2 linked regions of the Saccharopolyspora erythraea NRRL 2338 genome follow. Each later gene encodes a partner of the first gene's protein in a complex. Links are inferred from orthologs where the notes say so. Each region holds a gene or a part of one and is shown on either strand. Other genes may lie near its edges.

Evidence for each region. The genes of interacting proteins can lie anywhere in the genome.
Region 2: SACE_RS30690 (region 1) and sucB share a complex: the UniProt entries of both Bacillus subtilis proteins name them as parts of the 2-oxoglutarate dehydrogenase (OGDH) complex. The link is inferred for Saccharopolyspora erythraea NRRL 2338 from one-to-one orthologs.

What each region holds. Positions count from the first base shown.
Region 1 is NC_009142.1:7,151,416-7,160,389, reverse strand. What follows is about bases 1,098-5,363. They hold SACE_RS30690 (multifunctional oxoglutarate decarboxylase/oxoglutarate dehydrogenase thiamine pyrophosphate-binding subunit/dihydrolipoyllysine-residue succinyltransferase subunit), read right to left. Parts: upstream 4,976-5,363; coding sequence 1,298-4,975; downstream 1,098-1,297. Other genes in these bases: SACE_RS30685 (ABC transporter ATP-binding protein), read right to left, coding at 5,299-5,363. Outside these bases: SACE_RS38485 (DUF6104 family protein), read left to right, coding at 262-438; SACE_RS30695 (hypothetical protein), read right to left, coding at 564-971; more of SACE_RS30685, read right to left, coding at 5,364-8,974. UniProt on the Bacillus subtilis protein: E1 component of the 2-oxoglutarate dehydrogenase (OGDH) complex which catalyzes the decarboxylation of 2-oxoglutarate, the first step in the conversion of 2-oxoglutarate to succinyl-CoA and CO(2).
Region 2 is NC_009142.1:1,802,482-1,809,156, reverse strand. What follows is about bases 1,627-4,567. They hold sucB (2-oxoglutarate dehydrogenase, E2 component, dihydrolipoamide succinyltransferase), read left to right. Parts: upstream 1,627-2,152; coding sequence 2,153-3,982; downstream 3,983-4,567. Other genes in these bases: SACE_RS08055 (TIGR01777 family oxidoreductase), read left to right, coding at 4,097-4,567; lpdA (dihydrolipoyl dehydrogenase), read left to right, coding at 1,627-2,082. Also shown: SACE_RS08075 (OsmC family protein), read left to right, coding at 1-77; SACE_RS08070 (hypothetical protein), read right to left, coding at 91-435; more of lpdA, read left to right, coding at 712-1,626; more of SACE_RS08055, read left to right, coding at 4,568-4,999; lipoyl(octanoyl) transferase LipB, read left to right, coding at 5,009-5,755; SACE_RS08045 (serine hydrolase), read left to right, coding at 5,823-6,675. UniProt on the Bacillus subtilis protein: E2 component of the 2-oxoglutarate dehydrogenase (OGDH) complex which catalyzes the second step in the conversion of 2-oxoglutarate to succinyl-CoA and CO(2).

The sequences.
Region 1 (8,974 bases):
GCCGGCCGGTGGGTCGGGTAGCGGGAGTCAGGTGCCTGCCGGGCCGGTCCGGCACGGCCGCCCGGGCGCGGCGCTGCCGGGGGCTGGGAGCCGGGCGCGACCGCCCTCCGGGCCACGGGCCGCGGCTGTCGGCGTTGGCGACCACGAGCCGGATTGCCTTGCTGGGTAAGGGGGATGCGGCGCAACATCGGCGGGAGGCCTGTCCTACGCTGCACTCCGGTCTGCGGCAGCGCAGCAGGCGAGCGAAACCGAGGAGGACCGGTGTACTTCACCGACCGTGGCATTGAAGAACTCGAAGAGCGTCGCGGTGATGATGAGGTGACCCTGGCGTGGGTCGCCGACCGGATGCGTGCCTTCGTCGACCTCAACCCCGAGTTCGAGGACGCCGCCGAGAGGCTGGCGACCTTCCTGGCCCGCGACGACGCCGACGACGACTGACCGGCGGCTCACGGGGCTGACGGCGCCCTCGGCGGCCCGCGGCCGGACGGCACGCCAAGCGCCCGGCCCCGTTCAGCTCCGGGCCGCCGACCCGGCGGGCTCGTTGCGGGACCGGCTCGCGCTGGTCAGCCGGCGTCCTCGTCGTGGCGGTCGGCGGCGCAGTCGTCGGGCGTCACGGCCTCGGCCCACAGGTGCAGGCGGTCGCTCTCGCGGGCGATGTCGATGTAGAGGGAGTCTCCGCGGCAGGCGACGTCGAGGTTCTGGTGCACGTCGTGCTCGATGTGGCCGTCGTCGCCGATCTGGCCGGTGCCGCCGCGCGGCCCGATGAGGCGGACGTGGCGGCGGTGAGCGTGCTCGCGCACCATCTCCGCGATCCAGTCGGTGACTTCCTCCGGCGTCAGCAGCACCGCCTGCGGGGCTCGCCGCAGCCGGTCGAGGCGCCTGCTGCCCGGCGACGTCGAGCTGCTGTCGCGCGACTCGGAGTAGGCGTGCCAATGCACGCCCTTGGCCCGCCACTCGTCGGGATCCTGCACGTCGCCTCCGTCCTCTGTGGAGCGGTGCCGGCGTTCGCCGACGGCCGCCGCCGGAACGCGCCGGGTGGGGCCGGCGCGTGGGCGCATCGCGGTGCGGCTCGCGCCGCGATGGGCCGGGAGGAGCTGGCGAGCCGGCCTCGCGGCCGCCTCGAATGACCACCGTGCCGCTTCCTGATCACGACGGCGTCCCCCATCCGATAACGGACGGGTTGTCGTGCCCGCGACCGCGAGCCGGACCCCGGCGAGACCCGCGCGGAACCGACCCGGACGCGGAAGGGCCGCCGGCTCCCGCGGGAACCGGCGGCCCTTCCAGCAGTCGTCGGCGATCAGGCGAAGGCGCCCTGCACGACCTCGGCCTGCTCGACCTCGTGCACCTTGGCCATACCGGTCGCCGGGGCGGCCATCGGCCGCCGCGACACGCGGCGCAGGCCCGCCAGGCGCTCCGGGAACAGCTCCGGCAGCGCCAGGCCGAGGAACGGCCAGGCACCCTGGTTCGCCGGCTCCTCCTGCACCCACCGGACGTCGGTGGCGTTGGAGTACCGCTCGAGCAGCCTGCCCAGCTTGCGGTGCGGCAGCGGGTAGAGCTGCTCCAGCCGCACCACCGCGGTGTCGTCGTGGCCCTGCTTGGCCTTCTCGGCGGCCAGCTCGTAGTAGAGCTTGCCGGTGCACAGCACCACGCGGCGCACCGAGGCCGGGTCCGGCTGCGTCGGGTCGTCGATCACCGAGGTGAACTTGCCCTCGGTGAAGTCCTCGACCGGGCTGGTGGCCGCCTTGAGCCGCAGCATCGACTTCGGCGTGAAGACGACCAGCGGCCGGTGGATGCCGTCCAGCGCGTGGCGGCGCAGCAGGTGGAAGTAGTTCGCCGGCGTCGACGGCATCGCCACCGTCATCGACCCCTCGGCGCAGAGCTGCAGCCACCGCTCGATGCGCGCCGAGCTGTGGTCCGGACCCTGGCCCTCGTGGCCGTGCGGCAGCAGCAGCACGACGTCGGAGCGCTGGCCCCACTTGGCCTCACCGGAGGAGATGAACTCGTCGATGATCGACTGCGCGCCGTTGAAGAAGTCGCCGAACTGCGCCTCCCACAGCACCAGGGCGTCCGGGTTGGCCACCGAGTAGCCGTACTCGAAGCCCATGGCCGCGAACTCCGACAGCGCCGAGTCGTAGACCAGGAACTTCGCCTGGTCCTCGCTCAGGTTCTGCAGCGGCGTGTACTCGGCACCGGTCTTGCGGTCGATGAGCACCGAGTGCCGCTGGCCGAACGTGCCGCGACGGCTGTCCTGGCCGGTCAGGCGGACCGGGCGGCCCTCCATGGTCAGCGAGCCGAACGCGAGCAGCTCGCCGAACGCCCAGTCGATGCCGCCCTCGGTGGCCATCTTCGCGCGGCGCTCCAGCACGGGCTTGACCCGCGAGTGCGGCGTGAAGCCCTCGGGCATGTTGACCTGCGCGTCGGCGATCCGCTTGAGTGTGTCGACCGGGATCGCGGTCGCCAGCCCCTGCGGGACCACCTGCTCGGACTCCACCGACGGGCTGGGCTCCGGCGGGTGCTTCTCCAGCTCGCGGACCTCGTTGAACACGTGCTCCAGCTGGCTGGCGTAGTCCTTCAGCGCCTTCTCGGCCTCTTCGACCGTGATGTCGCCACGGCCGATGAGGGCCTCGGTGTAGGTCTTGCGGACGCTGCGCATCTTGTCGATCGCGTCGTACATCGCCGGCTGCGTCATGGACGGGTCGTCGCCCTCGTTGTGACCCCGGCGGCGGTAGCAGACCATGTCGATCACGACGTCCTTGCCGAACGCCTGGCGGTACTCCACGGCCAGCTTGGCGACCCAGACGCAGGCCTCGGGGTCGTCACCGTTGACGTGGAAGACCGGCGCGCCGATCATCTTCGCCACGTCGGTGGAGTACTTGCTCGACCGCGAGTGCTCCGGGGCGGTGGTGTAGCCGACCTGGTTGTTGACGATCACGTGGACCGTGCCGCCGGTGCGGTAGCCGCGCAGCAGCGACAGGTTCAGCGTCTCGGCGACCACGCCCTGGCCCGCGAACGCGGCGTCGCCGTGCAGCAGCACCGGCAGCACCGTGAAGCCCTCCTGGCCCTTGTCCAGGATGTCCTGCTTGGCGCGGACGATGCCCTCCAGCACCGGGTCCACGGCCTCCAGGTGCGAGGGGTTGGAGGTCAGCGACACCTTGGTCTCGCCGTCGCCGAACATCCGGAAGTACTTGCCCTCGGCGCCGAGGTGGTACTTCACGTCGCCGGAGCCGTGTGCCTGGCCCGGGTCGAGGTTGCCCTCGAACTCGCGGAAGATCTGCGAGATCGGCTTGCCGACGATGTTGGCCAGCACGTTGAGGCGGCCGCGGTGCGGCATGCCGATGACGACCTCGTCCAGCTCGGAGGCCGCGGCGGTGTCGAGCACCGCGTCCAGCAGCGGCACGACGGTCTCGGCGCCCTCCAGCGAGAAGCGCTTCTGGCCGACGTACTTGGTCTGCAGGAAGGTCTCGAACGCCTCGGCGGCGTTGAGCTTGGACAGGATGTACTTCTGCTCGGTCGGCTCGGGCTTGGTGTGCGGCTTCTCGACCCGGCCCTGCAGCCACTCGCGCTCGTCGGGCTCGAGGATGTGCATGTACTCGACGCCGACGGTGCGGCAGTAGGAGTCGCGCAGCACGCCGAGCACGTCGCGCAGCTTCATCCGCTCCTTGCCCGCGAAGCCGCCGACGGCGAACGTGCGGTCCAGGTCCCACAGGGTGAGGCTGTGGGAGAGGACGTCGAGGTCCTCGTGGCGGCGCTGGCGGTAGTTCAGCGGGTCGATGTCGGCCATCAGGTGGCCGCGGGTGCGGTAGGCGTCGATCAGCTCCAGCACCCGGGCGGTCTTGTCGACCGCGCCCTCTGGGATGTCGCGGGTCCAGCGGACCGGCTCGTAGGGGATCCGCAGCGACGTGAAGATGTCGTCGTAGAACCCGTTCTCGCCGAGCAGCAGCTGGTGCACCGTGCGCAGGAAGTCACCGGACTCCGCGCCCTGGATGACGCGGTGGTCGTAGGTGGAGGTCAGCGTCACGATCTTGCTGATCCCCATGTCGACCAGCGCCTGCTCGCTGGCGCCCTGGAACTCGGCGGGGTAGTCCATCGCGCCGACGCCGATGATCGCGCTCTGGCCCTTGGTCAGCCGCGGCACCGAGTGGTTGGTGCCGCTGGGGCCGGGGTTGGTCAGCGAGATGGTGGTGCCGGAGAAGTCGTCGGCGGTCAGCGCGCTGTTGCGGGCCTTGCGGATGATGTCCTCGTAGGCCTGCCAGAACTGCTGGAAGGTCATCTCCTCGCAGCCCTTGATGGAGGCGACCACCAGGCTGCGCGAGCCGTCCTTGGCCGGCATGTCGATCGCCAGGCCGAGGTTGACGTGCTCGGGGGTGACCACGGCGGGCTTGCCCTTGGCGTCCTCGCCGTAGTGGCGGTTCATGTCGGGGTGGTTCCGCAGCGCCCGGATCAGCGCGTAGCCGATCAGGTGCGTGAAGGAGACCTTCCCGCCCTTGTTCCGCTTGAGGTGGTTGTTGATGACGATGCGGTTGTCGAAGAGCAGCTTGGCCGGCACCGCGCGCACGCTGGTCGCGGTCGGCACGGTGAGCGACTGCTCCATGTTCTTGGCGATCGCGGCCGCGGCGCCGCGCAGCGGCTTGGCCTGCTCGCCCGCGGGGGCCTCCTTGACGGGGGCGGCCTTGGCGGCCTCCTGCGGGGAGGGCTTGGGCTCGGCGGGCTTCGGCTTGCTCGGTGCGGTGGCGGACGGGGGCGGGGTCTGCCCGTTGGTCTCGACCACGCGTGCCGCGGTGGCCGTCGCCTTCGGGGCCGCTGCAGAACCGGTCGCGGCTGCGGTGGTTTCAGTGGCCTGGCCCGGCTTGTAGTCGGCGAAGAATTCGTGCCACGCCGAGTCTACGGAGGTGGGATCGTGCAGGAACTGCTCGTACATTTCCTCGATCAACCACTCATTGGGGCCGAACTGTGACGCAGGGCTGCTGCTGGACACGGCTGGCGTTCGCCTCGATCCATCTGCTCGTGATGTACACACACTCGGGTACCAGGCTAGCGGTCCGTTTCGCGTGGTTGGCACACAGTACGGTCGTTCTGGTAGCGAAGATGGTCACAGAATCGTTAAGGAAACGCCTCGCGGCGTTGAACACGCCCGCCCGGCTCCTGAGCACGATCACTGCCCTCACGTACGATGCGCCGCCCCCGGGCCTGCCGCCCGGCTGCCGCTGCCTGGCACTACTCCATACGAGTTGTCGTCCTGCTCCAGTATGACGTTTCTCCTCGGCGAGTTGTTCCTGGATCCCGGACCGATTCGTCCCGTCATCCGGGCGGGTGGTGACTCTGCGGAACCGCTCCTGCGCGTTCGGTGCCGGTGTCGTTCCACAACTGCCGGTAGCGACCGCCGAGCGCCAGCAGCTCCTCGTGGGTGCCCTCCTCCGCGATGCGGCCGCCGTCGACCACGACGATCCGGTCGGCGCGGGCCGCCGTGGCAAGCCGGTGCGCCACGACGAACGTGGTCCGCTTGGCCGCGAGCTGATCGCTGGCGGTCACCACCATCGACTCGGTCGCCGGGTCCAGCGCGGCGGTGGCCTCGTCGAGCAGCAGCAGGTCGGGGGAGACCAGTTCGGCGCGGGCGAGCGCGACGAGCTGGCGCTGCCCCGCCGACAGCCCCCGCCCGCGCTCGCCGACCTGCTGGCGGAACCCGTCCGGCAGCATCGCGATCCCGGGCAGCGCGCCGACCGAGCGCGCGGCGGCCTCGATCTCCTCCGGCTCGGCGCCGGGCCGCCCGTAGGCGATGTTGGCTGCGATGTCCCCGGTGAACAGGTGGCCCTCCTGCGGGACCACCGCCAGCCGGTGGTGGAAGCCGGTCAGGTCGTAGGAGCGCACGTCGACCCCGTCGACCAGCACCGCGCCCTCGGTGACGTCGTAGAACCGGGCGAGGAGCTTGACCAGCGTCGACTTGCCCGCGCCGGTGGCGCCGACCAGCGCGACGGTCTCGCCGGGGGCGACCCGCAGCGAGACGTCGTGCAGCGCGGGCCGCTCGGTGCCGGGGTAGCGGAAGGTCACCGAGCGCAGCTCGACCTCGCCGGTCAGCCGCTCGGGCACCGCGACCGGCTCGGCCGCCTGCGGCACCGACGTCGGCGTGCGCAGCAGGTCGCCGATGCGGCGCAGGCCGACCCGCGCCTGCTGGTAGCCGTCGAAGACGCTGGAGAGCTGCTGGACCGGGGAGAAGAACAGCCCCAGGTACAGCAGGAACGCGACCAGCACGCCTGCCGAGAGACCGCCCGCGGCGACCCGGGACGCTCCCACGCCCAGCACCATGGCCTGCGCGGCCTCCGACAGCAGCGCGACGAACGGGAAGTAGGTCGCGATGTAGCGCTGCGCGCGAAGCCGCGAGCGGCGGTAGGCGTCGCTGCGGCGGGCGAAGACCTTCGCCGAGTGCCGCTCCCGGCGGTGGGCCTGGGCGACCCGCAGCCCGGAGACGTTCTCCTGCATGTCGGCGTTGACCGTGCTGACCCGCTCGCGGGCCTCGGCGTAGGCCACCGAGGAGACCCGCCGGAAGATCACCGTGGCCACCACCAGCACAGGCAGCACCGACAACGCCACCAGTGCCAGTGAGAAGTCGGTGACCAGCAGGGTGACGGCGATGCCGGCGATGGTCAGCACGCTGACCACCGCGGTGGCCAGTCCGGTTTGCAGGAACGTCGACAGGGCGTCGACGTCGGTGGTCATCCGGGTCATGATCCGGCCGCCGAGCTCGCGCTCGTAGTAGTCGAGCCCGAGCCGTTGCAGGTGCGCGAAGCTGCGCAGCCGCAGCAGGTAGAGCAGGGTCTCGCCGGTCCGCGCGGTCACCACGGTCTGCACCTTCACGACCAGCCAGCCCGCCGCGACCACGGCCGCGGCCACCGCGGTCGCCGTCCACAGCGCCCCCAGGTCGCCCGCGACCACACCGCCGTCGACGCCCTGGCGGACCAGCGTCGGCAGCGCGATCAGCGCCGCCGCGTCGGCGGCGACCAGCAGTACGGTCAGCACCAGACCCCAGCGGATCGGCCGGAACAGCCGGGCCAGCCGGAACTCCGGGTCCGGCGCGGTCGGGTCCACGCCGGGCAGCCGGGGCTGGGCGGTTGCCGCGGGCAGCTTGCGCAGCCCCTCGATCAGCTCCGGGGTGGGCGGTGTGCCGCCGGAGGCGTCCGCGACGAGCTCGTCGCGCTCGACCTGCGGCCACAGCTCCGGGGTGATGCCCTCGCCGCCGTCCGCCCGGTCGCAGCGGTTGTCGATCGACTCGCCGGGCCCGGCCAGCAGCGAGCGGAAAAGCTCGCAACGCTCCTCCAGCTCCTCCTGGGTGCCGATGTCGACGACCCGGCCCTCGTCGAGCACCGCGATCCGGTCGGCCAGCGCCAGCGTCGAGCGGCGGTGCGCGACCAGCAGCGTCGTGCGCTGGGCGGTCACCGAGCGCAGCGTGTCGTGGATGGCGGCCTCCGTGGTCGGGTCCACCGCCGAGGTCGCGTCGTCGAGCACCAGGATGCGCGGGTCCGACAGCAACGCCCTGGCCAGCGCGACCCGTTGCCGCTGGCCGCCGGAGAGGGTCAGTCCGCGCTCGCCGACCAGCGTGGCGTAGCCGTCGGGAAGCGCGCTGATGAAGTCGTGCGCCTCGGCCGCCCGAGCGGCTGCGATCACCGCCTCGTCGGACGCGTCGGGCATGCCGTAGGCGATGTTGCCTCGGATGGTGTCGGAGAACAGGAACGCTTCCTCGAACACCACTCCCACCGCCGAGCGCAGCGAGTCCAGCCGCAGGTCGCGGATGTCGAGCGGCTCCTCGCCCACCCGGCCGATCCGCACCGCGCCCTCGTGCACATCGTAGAAGCGAGGCAACAGCATCGACACCGTCGACTTGCCCGAACCGGCCGGACCGACCAGCGCGACCGTCTCGCCCGGACGCACGCGCAGCGTCGCGTCGCGCAGCACCGGCTGGGTGCGGCTGTAGCCGAAACCGACGCCGTCGAGCTCCACCTCCAGCGGACCGTCCGGCAGCGCGACCGCGTCCGGCTTGTCCTGCACCTCCGGCTGCGAGTCGATCAGCTCGTTGATCCGCTCGGCGCCGGCGCGCACGAGCTGCCCCTGGATCACCGTGCTCGCGATCATCCGGGCGGGCCCGGCCAGCATCGTCACGTACCCGGCGAAGGCCACGAAGGTGCCGATGCTCACCTGGCCCTGCACCACCATCCAGCCGCCGAGGCCGAGCACCCCGACCTGCCCGGAGACCGGCAGCGCGGTCAGCGTCGCCTGTGGCAGCGAGGTCAGGCGGGCGCTGCGCAGCCGCTCGGCGAACAGCCTGCGCGCACCGCTCTCCAGCCGCGCCACCTCGCGGGCCTCCTGGCCGAAGCCCTTCACCACCCGGACGCCGGTGACGGACTCCTCGACGTGCTGGGCGATGTCGGCGGCGCGCTGCTGGGCCGACCACGTCGCCAGGTAGAGCCGCTTCTTGCTGCGCGCCGACACCACCGCGATCAGCGGCGTGATGACCAGCGCCACCACCGTCAGCAGCGGCGACAGCCACAGCATCGCCCCGATCGCGAACAGCGCGAGCACCACGGTGCCCGCGGCGAGCGGGAACATCGACAGGAGTCCGTTGACCAGTTGCAGGTCGGTGATCGAGCGCGACACCACCTGGCCGGTGCGCAGCGCGTCCTGCTTGCCGCCGTCGAGCCGCTGCACCGACGCGAACACCGCGCGGCGCAGGTCGTGCTGCACGTCCAGGGCGAGGCGGCCCGCGCTGTAGCGGCGCACGAACGCGGCGGCGAAGCGGAACAGCCCCAGCCCGAGCAGTCCGGCCACGACCCACCAGAGGCGCGCCGTCGTGCCCGCGACCGCGTCGTCCACCGCGACCTTGGTCAGCAGCGGCACCAGCGCTTCCAGGCCGACGGCGGTGACCGACGCGGTGATGGCCAGCGTCGCCGATACGGGGTGGCGCCAGCAGGCGGCCGCGAGCCGGCGG
Region 2 (6,675 bases), 5.4 Mb from region 1 along the record:
CGCACGAGCTCTGCTACATCGCCAAGTCCGTGACCTTCCCGGTGCACCACGAGCCCAGCACCCGCGTCGCGAACTGAGAACCCGGCGCGCTCAGTCCTCCAGCGCCCTGCGCCGCTCGCGGTCGCGCACGATCCGCTGCCTCGCCTGGTAGTCGCGCATGCGCTGCGGGTAGCCCACCTTGGACACCTCGTAGCACGGCATCGACAGCTTGCGGGCGAAGCGGTGCGCGGCGTCCGGGCCGGCGACCCGGCGGCGGGTCCACTCCCCGTCGTGGGCGACGAGCACCAGCGTCGTCTCGGTCACCGCGGTGCGCGGCTCGATGTAGGCCTCCACCCCGCGCCGCCGTGCAGCCCATTCCCGCAGGTGATCGGTGTCCTGGGAACTCGCCGAGCGCGCCGGGCGCCGTCTGCGGCGAAGCCGGTCGAACAGGCCCACGCCGACCCACCTTCCACTCGGGTCCCGCCCCGGCCGGCCGCACCACCGGCTCCCCGGGCGGGGAGGACCGCGACGAGATGTTCTCTGCATCGATGATGCCACCGGCTGTGTCCGGCAGGTGCGGTTTTAGTGCGTGTGATCTCGGTCGAAGGGCCCGGAATAGGGCGAGCCCACGTCGCGTCGGTACACAGTGTGGTGACAAGATGGCCCCGAAGCGCCTGACCTGTGCGTGCCGGGCGCCAACGCGAGTCAACGATGCCTGTCGAGGAGTGCGAAGTGACCGACACGTCCGCCGATCTGGTCATTCTCGGCGGCGGCTCGGGCGGCTACGCCTGCGCTTTCCGCGCGGCCGAGCTCGGCCTGTCCGTCGTCCTTATCGAAAAGGACAAGCTCGGTGGGACCTGCCTGCACCGCGGGTGCATCCCCACCAAGGCGCTGCTGCACGCAGCGGAGGTCGCCGACTCCGCCCGCGACGGCGACCAGTTCGGTGTGAAGACCTCGCTCGAGGGCATCGACATCGCAGGCGTCAACTCCTACAAGGACGGTGTCGTCAGCAAGCTCTACAAGGGCGTCCAGGGTCTGTTCAAGGCCCACAAGATCACCGTCGTCGAGGGTGCGGGCACCCTGGTCGACGCCAAGACCGTCGAGGTCGACGGCACCCGCTACACCGGCCGCAACGTCGTGCTCGCCACAGGCTCGTACTCCAAGTCGCTGCCGGGGCTGGAGCTGGGCGGCCGGGTCATCGCCAGCGAGCAGGCCCTGAACCTGGACTTCGTGCCGGAGAAGGTCGTGGTGCTCGGCGGTGGCGTGATCGGCGTGGAGTTCGCCAGCGTCTGGCGCTCCTTCGGCGCCGAGGTCACCATCGTCGAGGCCCTGCCGCACCTGGTGCCCAACGAGGACGAGTTCATCTCCAAGCGCCTGGAGCGCGAGTTCCGCAAGCGCGGCATCAAGTTCAAGACCGGCGTCAAGTTCACCGGTGCCCAGCAGAGCGCCGAGGGGGTCTCGGTCAGCCTGGAGAACGGCGACCAGTACGACGCCGACCTGCTGCTGGTGGCCGTCGGCCGCGGCCCCAACACCGCCGCCCTCGGCTTCGAGGAGGCCGGGGTGACCATGGAGCGCGGCTTCGTGCGCACCGACGACCGCCTGCGCACCAGCGTCGACGGCGTCTACGCGGTCGGCGACATCGTGCCCGGCCTGCAGCTCGCGCACCGCGGCTTCCAGCAGGGCATCTTCGTGGCCGAGGAGATCGCGGGGCTCAACCCGCAGGCGATCGACGAGTCGGGCATCCCGCGGGTCACCTACAGCCACCCCGAGGTCGCCTCGGTCGGCCTGACCGAGGCCGCGGCCAAGGAGCAGTACGGATCGGTCGAGACCTTCAACTACGACTTGGCCGGCAACGGCAAGAGCCAGATCCTCAAGACCTCCGGTGCGGTGAAGCTGGTCCGGGCCACCGACGGCCCGGTGGTGGGACTGCACATGGTCGGCGACCGCGTCGGTGAGCTCATCGGTGAGGCCCAGCTCATCTACAACTGGGAGGCCCTGCCCGAGGACGTCGCACCGCTGGTGCACGCACACCCGACTCAGACCGAAGCGCTCGGCGAGGCCCACCTCGCCCTGGCCGGCAAGCCGCTGCACGTGCACGGCTGACGTCTGAAATCCCGGCCGACCAGACGAGTCAGCCAAGCACCCCGCCACACAACGAGGAGACAGCGAACAGATGGCCTTCTCCGTCCAGATGCCGGCACTCGGCGAGAGCGTCACCGAGGGAACGATCACCAGGTGGCTCAAGCAGGAGGGCGACACCGTCGAGGTCGACGAACCCCTGCTGGAGGTCTCCACCGACAAGGTCGACACCGAGATCCCCTCCCCGGCCGCCGGTGTGCTCCAGCGCATCGTCGCCCAGGAGGACGACACCATCGAGATCGGCGGCGAGCTCGCCGTGATCGGTGAGTCGGGCGAGTCCGGCGGCGGCGAGTCCGCCCCCGCGGAGCAGCCCCAGCAGGCCGAGCCGCAGCAGCCCGAGCCCCAGCAGGCCGAGGCCGCGCAGCCGGAGCCCGAGCAGCAGCCCGCCCCGGCCCAGCAGGAGGCCCCGGCGCAGAGCTCCGGTGCCGCCCAGTCCGGTTCGGCGCAGGGCACCGAGGTGCCGATGCCCGCGCTGGGCGAGAGCGTCACCGAGGGAACGATCACCAGGTGGCTCAAGCAGGTCGGCGACACCGTCGAGGTCGACGAACCCCTGCTGGAGGTCTCCACCGACAAGGTCGACACCGAGATCCCCTCCCCGGTGGCCGGGACCCTGCTGGAGATCTCCGCCGGTGAGGACGACACCGTCGAGGTCGGCGCCAAGCTGGCCGTGGTCGGTGAGCAGGGCGCCGCGCCGTCGGCCCCGGCCGCGCCGCCGGAGGAGCAGACCGCCCCGCAGCAGGCCGCGCCACAGCAGGCCGCGCCACAGCAGTCGGCCCCGGCCGAGCAGCAGGCACCGGCTCAGCAGCAGGCTCCGGCCCAGCCCGCTCCGCAGCCCGTGCAGGAGCAGCCCCAGCAGGCCGCCCCGGCGCAGCCCGCCCAGCCGTCGGCTCCGGCCGAGGCCCCCTCGGGCGCCGCGCCGTACGTGACGCCGCTGGTGCGCAAGCTGGCCAACGAGCACGGCATCGACCTGTCCAAGATCAAGGGCAGCGGTGTCGGCGGCCGGATCCGCAAGCAGGACGTGCAGGCCGCCGTCGACGCCGCCAAGGCCGAGCAGGAGGCGCCCGCCGCGGCTCCGTCGGCTCCGTCCCGGCCCGGCCCGGCGGCCGCCCAGGCCGTGGAGCCCTCGGAAGAGGCCAAGGCGCTGCGCGGCACCACCCAGAAGATGACGCGGCTGCGCCAGCTTCTGGCCCGCCGCATGGTCGAGTCGCTGCAGACCGCCGCCCAGCTCACCACGGTGGTCGAGGTCGACGTCACCAGAATCGCCCGCCTGCGCGACCGCGCCAAGCAGAACTTCGAGGCGGCCGAAGGCGTCAAGCTCTCCTTCCTGCCCTTCTTCGCCAAGGCCGCGGCCGAGGCGCTGAAGCTGCACCCGAAGCTCAACGCTTCGGTGGACGAGGAGAACAAGGAGGTCACCTACCACGCCGCCGAGCACCTGGCGATCGCGGTCGACACCGAGCGCGGCCTGGTCTCGCCGGTGATCCACGACGCGGGTGACCTCAACCTCGGCGGGCTGGCCCGCAAGATCGCCGACCTGGCGGCGCGCACCCGCAACAACAAGATCAAGCCGGACGAGCTCAGCGGCGGCACGTTCACGCTGACCAACACCGGCAGCCGGGGCGCGCTGTTCGACACGCCGATCCTGAACCCGCCGCAGGTGGGCATGCTGGGCACCGGCACCGTGGTGAAGCGGCCGGTCGTGGTCACCGACGAGAACGGCGGCGACACGATCGCCATTCGCTCGATGGTGTACCTCGTGCTGTCCTACGACCACCGCCTGGTCGACGGCGCGGACGCGGCCCGGTTCCTGGCCACCCTCAAGCAGCGGCTCGAGGAAGGCGCCTTCGAGGCCGACCTGGGCCTCTGAGACGGCCGACGGCAGCGGGGCCGCCCACCGATCCGGTGGGCGGCCCCGTTTCCTTTGCGGTGGCAGGTGGGCTCCAGCGTCGCGCCGCGGAGGGCGGTGCGAGACGATCAGCGCATGCGCGTGGTTATCGCCGGCTCGTCCGGGTTGATCGGCACCAGCCTGGTCCCCGCACTCCGGCAGGCTAGGCACGAGGTGGTGCGGCTGGTGCGCCGCAGACCGGAGGCGCCCGACGAACGCGGCTGGGACCCGCCCGCGGGCCGGCTCGACGAGGACGCGCTGGAGGGCGCCGACGCGGTGGTCAACCTCTGCGGCGCGGGCATCGGGGACCGCCGGTGGACCCCGGAGCGCAAGCGCGTGCTGCTGGACTCCCGGCTGCGTCCGACCTCCGTGCTGGCCGAGGCGGTCGCGCAGCGCGGGGTCGCGACGCTGGTCAACGCCTCGGCGGTCGGCTTCTACGGCAACACCGGGCAGCGCCCGGTCACCGAGTCCGAGCCACCCGGTGACGGGTTCCTCGCCGACCTGGTGCGCCAGTGGGAGGCCGCGACCGCGCCCGCCTCCGACGCGGGCGCGCGCGTGGTGCTGGCCCGCAGCGGCCCGGTGCTCTCCCCCGCGGGCGGGCTGCTCGGCAGGCTCCGGCCGCTGTTCTCGTTCCTGCTCGGGGGGCGTTTCGGCGACGGCGAGCAGTACCTGCCGTGGATCTCGCTGGACGACGAGGTCGCGGCACTGCGCTTCGTCCTGGAACAGCCGCAGATCTCCGGTCCGGTGAACCTGACCGGGCCCACCCCGGTGCGCAACGCCGAGTTCGCGCGGGCGCTGGGCGAGGCGGTCGGGCGTCCGGCGCCGTGGGTGGTGCCGGGGTTCGTGCTGCGTGCGGCCGTCGGTGAGCTGGCCGACGACGTGCTGGGCGGGCAACGGGCGGTGCCCTCGGTGCTGGAGGGACACGGCTTCCGGTTCCAGCACCCCACGGTCCGGGCGGCCCTGGCGGCGGCTGTGCCCTCGGCTGCGGGCCGGGCGTAGCCTGGCCCGGTGACTCGTGCCGAGATTTCGTGTCGCGCCTCGTCAGACCCCGTCGAGGTGCGCGAGTTGGGAACCATCGACTACCTGTCCGCGTGGGACCTCCAGCGCGAGCTGGCCAACGGCCGCGCCGAGGGCGCGAACCCGGACACCCTGCTGATGCTGGAGCACCCGTCGGTGTACACGGCGGGCAAGCGCACCGCGCCGGAGGACCGGCCGCAGGACGGGACACCGGTCATCGACGTCGACCGCGGCGGCAAGATCACCTGGCACGGGCCGGGCCAGATCGTCGGCTACCCGATCCTGCAGCTGTGCGACCCGATCGACGTCGTCGACTACGTCCGTCGCCTCGAGGAGGCGATGATCGGAGTCTGCGAGCAGCTCGGCGTCCGCACCGGCCGGGTCGAGGGCCGCAGCGGCGTGTGGCTGCCCGCGGGCGACGGCCGCCCGGAGCGCAAGATCGCCGCGATCGGCATCCGGGTGCAGAAGGGCATCACGATGCACGGCCTGGAGCTGAACTGCAATCCCGACATGAAGCACTGGGATCGGATCATCCCCTGCGGCATCCGGGACGCCGGGACCACGTCGCTGTCGCTGGAGCTCGGCAGGGAGGTCACCGTCGCCGAGGTGCTGCCGCTGCTCACCAAGGCCGTGCTCGACGCCGTCGACGGCGTGCTGCCGGTGACCGACCGCAACATCGAGCGCGAGCAGCCCGCCGTGGCGGGCGCGACCCTGGCGCTGGACCCCTCGCTGCGCTGACCCGCCTGCACAACCGAACTCCACTCCTCTAGTATTCCGGAATTACGGACTACTAGAGGAGTGGAACATGCCCGCACCCCGGCGCACCCTGTCCCGCCGCAGCGTGCTCACCGCCGCCGCGGCCGCCGTCCCCGCGCTCGCGCTCGCACCGCACGCCCTCGGCCAGCCGGCGGCACCGCCCGACCTCTCCACCCCCGACGGGTGGCTGAGCTGGATCTCCACCCACCGCGACGGGTTCGCGATCGTCCTCGACGACGGTCTCGGCGCCCGGCTCTCGCACCGGCCGCGGCAGGCGCGGCCGCTGGCTTCGGCGGTCAAGGTCATCCACCTCGCCGCCTACGCCACCGCCGTCGCGGAGGGTCGGCTGGACCCGGACGAGCAGATCCGCGTCGGCGACTGGGAACGCTTCTACGTCCCGACCGACGGCGGCGGTCACATCGCGTCCCTGGGCGAGCTGGGCATCCCCACCGACCCCACCGGGCTCTACGCCGCCGACCCGAACCGGCTGGTCACGCTCGAGCAGATGATGACCTGCATGATCAAGTTCAGCGACAGCGCGGCACCGGACTTCCTGCGCGTGCGCCTCGGCGAGGGCGCGCTGCGCCGGGCGGCCCGCGACGGCGGCTGGCCCGACCCGGACCTGCGCTCGCTGTGCGCGGAGTACCTGTTCCTCCTGCTGCCGGAGCACGCTCCTCCGCAGGGCGCGCCCGTCCCGGCGCGGCGGCGCATCGGCTACCGGCTCGAACGCCGCTTCAGCTCCGACGCCGCCTTCCGGCAGATGGTCAAGGACCGGATCCTGCACAACCCGCTTCCCCCGGAGGACGTCCAGAACGCCTGGGCCGCGGCGACCGCGGGCGGCGCGGCGTCGTCGCTGTTCGGCATCCACCGCTCGATCGCGACCGGCGCGTTCCCGAACCGGC